DNA from 3 places in the Desulfoplanes sp. PS50 genome. Region 1 is predicted to be linked to each of the others. Evidence: riboswitches for the same ligand, from Rfam matches in the RefSeq annotation. Region 1 holds a riboswitch; each other region holds the start of a gene.
The links. A riboswitch is a leader RNA that binds a small molecule or an ion and turns the genes downstream of it on or off. The one in region 1 is predicted to bind cobalamin.
Positions count from the first base shown of each region.

Region 2: another riboswitch for cobalamin. It lies ahead of metE (5-methyltetrahydropteroyltriglutamate--homocysteine S-methyltransferase); the one in region 1 lies ahead of ACTVJH_RS13785 (sirohydrochlorin cobaltochelatase).
Region 3: another riboswitch for cobalamin. It lies ahead of ACTVJH_RS01055 (ribonucleoside triphosphate reductase); the one in region 1 lies ahead of ACTVJH_RS13785 (sirohydrochlorin cobaltochelatase).

Region 1 is NZ_JBSPZA010000037.1:4,984-8,261, forward strand. Features, by position in the region: gene ACTVJH_RS13780 (nucleoside recognition domain-containing protein) at 1-877, shown strand, start outside; cobalamin riboswitch at 1,302-1,423, shown strand; gene ACTVJH_RS13785 (sirohydrochlorin cobaltochelatase) at 1,474-2,469, shown strand; gene ACTVJH_RS13790 (FecCD family ABC transporter permease) at 2,722-3,278, shown strand, end outside.
Region 2 is NZ_JBSPZA010000023.1:10,543-13,820, forward strand. Features, by position in the region: gene metE (5-methyltetrahydropteroyltriglutamate--homocysteine S-methyltransferase) at 1-1,745, opposite strand, end outside; cobalamin riboswitch at 1,840-1,990, opposite strand; gene ACTVJH_RS10850 (DUF1007 family protein) at 2,406-3,077, shown strand; gene ACTVJH_RS10855 (HoxN/HupN/NixA family nickel/cobalt transporter) at 3,074-3,278, shown strand, end outside.
Region 3 is NZ_JBSPZA010000001.1:232,967-236,244, reverse strand. Features, by position in the region: gene ACTVJH_RS01055 (ribonucleoside triphosphate reductase) at 1-1,581, opposite strand, end outside; cobalamin riboswitch at 1,784-1,933, opposite strand; gene qrcD (menaquinone reductase integral membrane subunit QrcD) at 2,314-3,278, opposite strand, start outside.

The DNA.
Region 1 (3,278 bases):
TGCAGGCCAGGCCATGGAAAGCCTGGGATGGGCACACAAACTGGCCCTGCCCGCCAGGCCGATCATGCGTCGTTTCGGACTCAAGGATGAAAGCTCGACCGCCTTTGTGACCGCCTTTGCCTCCAACCTGGCCGCCAATACCCTGCTTGCGGGATACCACAAGGAAGGACGTATCACCAAAAGAGAGATGACCCTGACCTACCTGGTCAACACCGGGCTCCCGGTCTTTCTGGTCCATCTTCCAACCACCTTTTTCATCATCGCCCCCCTGGTCAAGACCGCAGGCCTCATCTACCTGGGAATCTGCCTGACCGCTGCCGGACTCAAGAGCCTGCTCGTGCTTGTCTATTGCCGGATAACCCTGGGCAACAACCCCTCACGGCCCGCCGAACCACCCGAAGACAGAGAAGCAACATCAACCACCCCCTCCCGCAGCAGAGGTTTTGTAACGATTTTCAAAAAACGCTTTACCCGCATTGTTCTTTACACGATCCCGATCTACATCATCGTTTTTCTGCTCAACCATCTGGGATTTTTTGAATACCTGCGTACCGGTCTGGCACACGCCCTGTCCCTGAACTTTTTTCCCGTGGAGAGCGCCAGCGTAGTCATCGTCACCCTGGCCGCGGAATTCACCTCCGGTGCGGCCGCGGCAGGTGCGCTTCTGGACGGTGGGGTGCTGAGCGTCAAACAGACGGTCCTGGCCCTGATCATCGGGACCATAGCCGCCACCCCCATCCGGGCCCTGCGCCACCAGCTTCCCGCCCAGGCCGGCATCTTCTCCCCTTCCCTGGCCCTGAAACAGCTCTGCCTGAGCCAGCTTTTGCGTATCGGAACAATCATTGTTGTGGCGCTGCCCTATCTGGCATGGGCGTGACGAGTGCAGGATAATCCCCTGTACCGTCCACGACAGATTTGTTCTCATCCACCCGTCTGAAGAGCATGACCGGCTCACCCCGTCCGGACCGGATTGACTGTCTGACCGAGCCAGGCATCGTTCATCACGTCGTTGCCCGACATCTTTCAGAAACATCCAGCCGGTATCGAACAACGACGTGATGGTACGAGGCCGGCAAGGGAGTTTCAATCCGGTCCGGACGGGGTGAGCCTGTCATGCATACACATCAGTCCTGGATCATGTCCCTGCCCGCTTGACGCTCCAGCCCTTCTGAAATACTCGAGAGATCAGCTGGGTGAAAAACACCTTGCTGCTCTGTCCGGATACGGACACCTAGCCCTCCGTACAGGAGGTCCCAGGAACTTTGCAGCAGCAAAAAAATGGGCGCCTGCCGCCCAAGAACGGAATCCCGTGCAAATCGGGAGCGGACCCGCCGCCGTGATTCTCCCCCTAATCTCTGACTCCCTGCGTGCCACTGGGACACCCCCGGGAAGGCCGAGTCAGAGAGGAGAAGAGCCGGAAGACCCGCCCAGCCATGGCCATTTGCGTCTTCTTTTCCAGTAACGGGGCTTTGCTTGGAAAAGATCCCAGGGGATTTTCAAAAAACCTCTCCGTGCGCCATTGCCCAGGGAGAGGTTTTTTTTATTCCCGCACACAAGCCCGATCTTTCCCATGGAGGCAAGATCATGTCCCAGAGTATCACACGCGTTCTGTTCATTGCGGTCTGTCTGCTCGTTCTGCAGGCCGGTCAGCTCCTGGCCCACGGCCACCACCAACCCCGGCCCGAAAAAAAGGGCATCCTCCTGGTCGCCTTTGGAACGACGGTTCCCGAGGCCGCAACCGTATTCAAGACGATCGACACCCGGGTCAAAAAAACCTTTCCCGGGGTGGAGGTCCGCTGGGCCTACACCTCAAAGATCATCCGCCACAAACTGGCCAAGGAAGGCACGCACATCGACTCCCCGGCCGAGGGACTGGCCAAAATGATGGACGATGACTTCACCCATGTGGCGGTTCAGTCCCTGCACACCATTCCCGGCAAGGAATACACCGGATTGAAAACCACGGCCCAACGGTTCGAGGCTATGCCCAAGGGGATCCAAACCGTGTTCGTGGGCACCCCGCTGCTCTATTCCCCGGAAGACGTGGAAAAGGCGGTCAAAATCATGGCTGCGCAGTTTCCCAAAGAGCGCAAAGCCGACGAGGCCATCGTGCTCATGGGCCACGGCACCCCGCACGCGGCAAATATCTACTACCCCGCCCTGCAGTATTATTTTTCCAGGATGGATCCCAATGTCTTCGTGGGAACCGTTGAAGGCAGCCCGACCCTGGATGATGTGCTGAGCGGGCTGAAACAGCGCGGGATCACAAAGGCTTATCTGTTGCCCCTGATGTCCGTGGCCGGGGATCACGCCCGCAACGACATGGCCGGTGACGAGGACGATTCCTGGAAATCCGTGCTCACAGGGGCCGGGATCACCTGCGTCCCCGTGCTCAAGGGAACGGGCGAATACGACGCCATCGTGGATCTCTGGATCGATCACCTCAAGGTCGCCATGGCCCATCTGTAATAAGCCGTTGCGCAAGGTCGGGGCATCCCTTCCGGACGCCTTGGGAAACAATTCCCCCCGTAGGGGCACGGCGTGCCGTGCCTCGTTTTTCCGCACCCCGGGAGGTGCGGAAAAACATTCTTTACAAACCGTTGGTCCTCCTTTGATCTTGGCATGCAAATGCAGAGTATTCCAGGATACCAACACGGGCACGGCGCGCCGTGCCCCTACAGGTTGATTACCTTTTACCCGCCACGTCCCGGGACGAACCCCATGCCCACCGAATCACCCACCATCAGGCGCAAAGGCCCCAGATTACGTCATTCGGTGATCATCCTGATTGCCGTCCTTGCCGGATCGATTCTTGCCGCCTGCCTGTTCGGCCCCATGGACATTCCGGCGAACAAGGTCATGTCCATCCTGTGGACCCGGGTCCTGGAAGTGATCGGTGCGCGCGACCTGTCCGGAGATCCCTCCTGGGAGGTGGTCGTTCTGGACATCCGCCTCAGCCGGATCGTACTTTCCTGTCTGGTGGGCGCGTGCATGGGCGTGGCCGGTACCGTGTTTCAGGGACTTTTGCGCAATCCCCTGGCCGACCCCTTCACCCTGGGGGTTTCCAGCGGTGCGGCCTTCGGGGCCACCCTGGTCATCTATCTGGGGATTTCACGGACCGTGTTCGGTTTGAGCCTGCTTCCCCTGGCCGGGCTGGCCGGTTCCCTGGGGGCCCTGGTGGTGGTCATCGGACTGGGTCGGATCAACGGGGAACTCCGCCGCGAAACCCTGATTCTGGCCGGGATCGTGGTGGCTACCTTTCTGGCCGCGCTCATCTC
Region 2 (3,278 bases), on a different contig from region 1:
AGTGCGATCTGGCGGCACGTGATTTCCCTGGGCTGGTCGTCACGCACGAAGCTCCAGCAGAGCATGGTCACCGGTCCGGTGAGCATGCCTTTCATGGGGCGTTCGGTCTTGGACTGGGCATAGGTTGTCCATGAGACGGTCATGGGACGTGGACGCCATACGTCACCATAAATAATCGGCGGTTTGACGCATCTTGAGCCGTAACTCTGCACCCATCCGTGCTTGGTGAAGGCGAATCCTTCCAACTGTTCACCGAAATATTCCACCATGTCGTTGCGTTCGGCCTCGCCATGGACAAGCACGTCCAGGCCGATGGTTTCCTGGCGTTTGACCGTGTCGGCAATGTGGCTGCGCATGATCGCCTTGTACCCCTCTTCCGATAACTTGCCGGTCTTGAATTGCCTGCGCGCTTCCCTGATGTCTGCGGTCTGGGGGAAGGAGCCGATGGTCGTGGTGGGCAGCAGGGGAAGGCCGAGGCCGGCGCGCTGGATCTTTGCCCGTTCGGAATAGCTCAAGGCGCGCAGGGTCATGGCCGGAGTCAGCTGTTTTAGTCGTTGCTTTACAGCGGTGCTGACCACCAGATGGCTTGTCTTTCTGGCATCGAGGATGGTTCGGGTTTCGGCCAGTTCGGGCTCGACATCCTCATTCCGAGCGGCCCTGGCCAGGACCTCCAGTTCCCGGCATTTCTGTTTGGCAAAGGCGAGCCAGAACTTGATTTCCGGGTCGAGTTCGGTCTCCAGGTCCAGATCCAGGGGGACGTGGAGCAGGGAGCAGGAGGGCGCGAGCATCAGACGGTCATCGGGCAGTGCGGCGTGGGCTTTTTTGATCATTTCGAGGCAGGTGTCCAGGTCGCCACGCCAGATGTTGCGCCCGTTCACCACTCCCAGGGAAAGGATTTTGTCCTCAGGGAGGGTTGCGAGAGCTCTTTTTAGCTGTGACGGTGCCCGGACCAGATCCAGATGCACCCCGGCCACGGGCAGGGAGAGAACCGTTTGCAGGGATTCGCCCAGATCACCGAAATACGTCGTCAGGATGATCTTTGCCGGGGAGGCAGCCTGAACCAGTGTTCTATAAACATCGCCGAGTCGTTCCAGAATGCGGGGGTTCACGTCGGTCACCAGAATGGGTTCGTCGATCTGTATCCAATCGCATTCCTGAGACAGGGTCTCCACGAGACGGACGTACACAGGGACGATCTCCTCCAGCAGTTTCCAGCGGTCGAAACCCCGAACCGTGGATTTGCCGAGCCCGAGAAAGGTAAACGGACCCGTGATCACGGCCTTGGCCCTGAAGCCGGCCTTTCCGGCCTCGCGAACCTGATGAATCAGCCTGTCGCAGGAAAGGGAGAAGGTTTGATCCGGGGTGAATTCCGGGACCAGATAGTGATAGTTGGTGTCGAACCATTTGGTCATTTCCATGGCCGTTACCGGAGCGGTTCCGCCCCGTCCCCGGGCCATGGCAAAATAGGTATTCGTGTCCAAGGGCGCTGGTGCGGGACCATATCGTTCCGGAACGGCCCCCAGGGTGACGCACATGTCGAGGATGTGATCGTACAGGGAAAAATCTCCCACCGGAATCAGATCCACGCCGTTTTCGACCTGCATCTGCCAATGGCGCAATCGCAGGGCAGCGCTCCTCGCCCTTAGTTCTTGTTCAGTAATATCCGCTTTCCAATAGCTTTCGACCGCTTTCTTGAGTTCGCGGTTCGCCCCCATGCGAGGGAATCCCAATGTGTGTGTGAGCATGTCTGATAACTCCTTGATTACATGTGTGCGTCCCGGACTGACCGGGCCGCACTGCGGTCACCTTTGACGCGAGGTGGGCAGGCGCTTGCGAGACGTCTTCCGGCTTCCGGTCTGATGAAATCAGATATATATCCCGACATGCACGGGTGTCGCACAACCTTCCCGAGGCACTGGGAACCTCAGTGATTGCGGACGGGATCGACCGGTCACGGCAGCGCGTCTGCTACGGATTTTCACCGTCTTCCGTTTCTCGCTGCGCATCAAACAATATAGTGTGGTTTGGTTTCCTCCTGGGAAAGAGATTGAAGCATACTTGTTTGTATAACTATATAAAGATATATTGATATTTAGACGTTGACAAATTGTCAAGCGACGTTTGTAGGAATCAATCACGGGGAAAATTTGATATTTTAGGCATTCTGGATGAGAGTAAGCCTGTCTTGGGATCAACCATTGACCTCATGGTTGATCCCGGGCAAATTTTTCGTCCTGAATGATTGGGTGGCACGGGCTGTTTCGATCGGTCGTGGGGATATCGTCAGTGTGCGCAACCGTTTATCCGCCCATCCGGTATCCGTAGAAACAAGGCATGCCTTGTTTCTCTAACAGAACCACAACACGTTAATACATTGGCGTATTTTCTTAGGATGTGTCTGCTTCATGAGAATGTTCTATTGGTTGTTCGCCTGCCTGTCTCTTTTGAAAATCACTGTTGGTCCGGGCTTGAAGAGCAGGCGCTGCAATGTCTTTCTGCCGGTTCTGATTTGTCTGGTCCTGCTGATGCCGTGTTCGGTATCAGCCCATCCCCATGTGTATGTGGAGGCACGGATTGACGTGGTTTTTGACGATAATGGTCTAGCCGGATTCAAGGTCGCTTGGGTCTTTGACGAGATGTTCAGCAACATGATCGCCTATGATTTCGATACAAACGGCAATCACTGTTTCGAGCCGGAGGAGGTGGAAGGGGTCAGGAATGGGGCCTTTTCCAATCTTCGGGAATTCGGGTATTTCACCCGCATACGCATCGGGGGCGATCCCTTTGTTGTGGAGTTTGTGAAGGATTTTTCCGCCACTCTTCGTGACGGGGTCATGACCTATATCTTCTTCGTCCCTTGTCATGTGCGGGCTGCGGCCACTGTCAAGGAGATCAGGTTTTCCATGTACGATGACACGTATTACACGGACATAGCCCTCGCCCGGGACCCGGTGAAGGTGAACGCTGCAAAACAATTCGAGGTCGGTTGGGACATCGAGGATAATCCGGCCGACGCCTTTTATTACGGTCAGATCTATCCCGAAGACATCATCATCACATTCAAGGAACGCCAATGACCAGATTTTTACTAGCGACTTCACTTTTCATGCTGCTTGCCGGTACTGCTGTCCCGTCAGCTGCGGGCAACCCCTTTCAGGGAGGAGGACCTGCTGTGCGCGAATCCGGGGACAGACCGATCCCTGCGGGGTTGTTCGTCCGCATCGCCGCATACCAGCAGGAACTCAGACAGCGACTCGGGGGGCTGATCCGCGAGGCCC
Region 3 (3,278 bases), on a different contig from region 1:
GGCTTCAAGATTGTACAGATTGCCGGTTTCTTCCTGAAAATGGGTCATCAGATCACGCAGATGATCCAGAGCCCGCTCCATGAGTTCCCTGCCTTGGACGGTCTCGATTCCTTTCCCGATCAGATTCAGACAGGCCTCATGGCCACCGACCAGTCCAATGGTTGAAAAATGGTTCTTGAATCCCTGTTTCAGATACCGCTGGGTAAAGGGGTAGAATCCACGGTCCAGAAATGATGAAATGGTCTTGCGCTTGAGCTCCAGGGCCTCTCTCGCCAACTCGGCGTGTTCCGTGATCAGATCCAGAAATTCCTCCTCGCTCCGCGACAAAAAGGCATACTTGGGCAGGTTCAGGGTGACCACACCAATGGAGCCGGTCATGTCCCCGGAACCGAACAGACCACCAGTCTTCTTGCGCAGCTCGCGCAGGTCCATCTGCAGCCGGCAGCACATGGACCTGACGTCCTCGGGGGAGAGGTCTGAATTGATGAAATTCTGGAAATAGGGGGCTCCGTACTTGGCGGTGACCTGAAGAAGCAGCGCACCGACTTCGCTCTCCCAGGGAAAATCCGGAGTCACGTTATAGGTGGGTATGGGATAGGAAAAGATTTTTCCGTAGGAATCCCCTTCGAGCATGACCTCCAAAAAGGCCTTGTTAAAAAGATCCTGACCCTTCTGGAACTCTTTATACGTCTTACTCTCATGATATTTGCCGCCGATGACCACAGGCTCCTCGGCCATGGATTTGGGACAATGCAGGTCCATGGTGAAATTGGTGAACGGACTCTGTCCCCCCCAGCGAGAGGTGGTGTTCAGATTGAAGATGAACTTCTGCATCTCCTGCTTGACCTGCTCGTAGGAAAGTCCGTCCAGTTCGATGTACGGAGCGAGCAGGGTGTCGATATTGTTGAAGGCCTGGGCCCCGGCCCATTCGTTTTGAAGCGTACCCAGGAAATTGACCATCTGCATGAGGGCGGAATCAAGATGTTTGGGCGGCTTGCTGGAACAAAATCCCGGGGCGTTGAACCCTTCGAGCAACAGATCCTTGAGACTCCACCCGGCGCAATACCCGGCCAGGCCAAAGGAAAGATCATGGATGTGGAAATAGCCATTGCGGTGGGCCTGGCGAATGTGCTCGGGAAAGGCCTCCAGGGCATACCGGGCCTGGACCGACCCCGAGGTGTGCAGGATAAGCCCCTGGAATGAATGGCTGACATTGGAATTTTCCTTGGACCGCCAGTCGAATTCCTGGACATACCCGTCAATGGTATCACGCACGAAATCCGCCTCAGCCTCCCTGGCCCGCCTGCGACTGTCCCGATACAGGATGTACGCCTTGACCACCCGGGGGAGGTTCTGCTGGACCAGAACCTGCTCGACCCGGTCCTGGACATCCTCGATATGGGGGCAATCATCTCCCTCGAGCAATTGCTCCACCCTCTTGGTCAATCGTTTGGCCAAAAGGATGTCATTGATTTTCTGGGACTGGAGGGCCTTGTGAATGGCGGTTTGAATCTTGGCTGCATTCCATTCTGCAATGGATCCGTCACGTTTGATGATATGCTTGGTATGAATTCCTGGCACGATGATTCCTCTTGAAGGGTTGTTCCACAACCACCCGGAACACGACACGCAAAAAGACACTGATTTCCGACAATTCAAGGAAGTACAGGCGTGCCTCGGCACAATCGAAGACGGGTGATCTGGAAAGAATGGTTCAGGGAAGGGGGTCTCCCTGATCGACACATGATTGGATTTCTCGAGCCGGGTTCCGGATGCGGAACCGGTCATGGAGATGCTTCAAGCCGGGCGTCTGACTCGCACCAGCCGTCCTCGGTCATCAGAGGGGCTAGAGCTCACAGTGGCGGAACCGTTCCGGAATTTCACCGGATTGCCGACAAAGCCCTGCCGGGCGGCCTGAAGAAGTGGTGACAAAGTCTGATTTTTTATCTTCGTGATCAGGTTTTGGCAATGATAAAATTGGTATTTGAGAACCCAAACGTTCAACTGCCTGAATCGGGTCGATCGGTTGGAGGAACCAATCATCAAAACCACACCGTGTGGTCCCAAGCGATGCCATCAACAGTTTTCCACAACCAACCAACAGGTTTCCTCTGGATAACGCGATATATCGACCTATATCCTCTTCCTGCCGCCTGGCCTCTGCGTCCGAACACACAGGATCTTTCTTTGTCTATGAATCGCTGGGCCTATTTTTCATCTGCACCACGATGTCAGGGCCCGGGTCCGTTTCAAACCAACAAGGCCGCCAAATGGCGGCCTTGTTGGTGATACAGAGAGTCCCGAAGAAAAGATCTAGGAGTTGAGCTGCTTTTCCTTGGGAAAGATAGGCAGATACCTGTAGGACAGACTCAGGAGCAGCGCTCCATAGGCCAGGATCATGAGGGTAGTGGACCATTCCGCCCAGTTGGGGAAATAGACCTGCCAGTCATCAAAGGGCATCACCGGGTGGGCCATGGTCTGGACGGTCTGGACAAAACGATTGATCACAATGCCCGTGCAATTGAGCAGAGCGGCCAGATACATCAGACCATGGATCTTACGGATGCCCGGAACCACGAGCATGATTGCCGGAACCACACCGCAGACGAAAAGCTCGGACCACAAGAGCCATTGCCCGTAGGCGGAACCGAAGAACATCTCCTCAAAGGTCAGTCCGGCCTTGGGCAGCACTCCAGTGGCCCAGGCCCAGGTGTCCAGAATCTTCCAGAAGATATAGAAGGACAGCAACAGCCCTGAGATTTTGGCCATGAGTTCCTTGGTCGCGTCATCCACCAGTCTCTTGCCGGACATGAGTTCCACGAGCTTGTTCACCAGCAGGGTGAAGGAAGGACCCGAGGCGATGGCCGAGGCGATGAACAGGAAAAATGTCCAGGGCCAGATGAAGAATCCTTCGCGAAAGGCATAGGGACGTCCGAAAAGCACGCCGTACATCCCGCCCAGGGAACCCTGGTGGAAGAAGGACAAAAAGGTGCCGATGCCGGCAAAGAGCGGCATGTACACATGGAAGTTATGAGCCAGATGGTGCAGGAACCTGTTTTTGTTCAGGACCCGGTTTTCCAGGATCAGGGGAACGTACTCGATGATCAGTACGGTACAATAACAGGTGATGCAGAAGATAACTTCCGTGAGCATGGAATGGACGTTGGGATGCCAGTATCCGAACCAGGCCCGAAGCGGCTGCCCGATATCCAGGACCAGGATCATCATCGCGCCGGAATAGCACAAAAAGCCGACGATGACCGTCAGGTTGATAATGT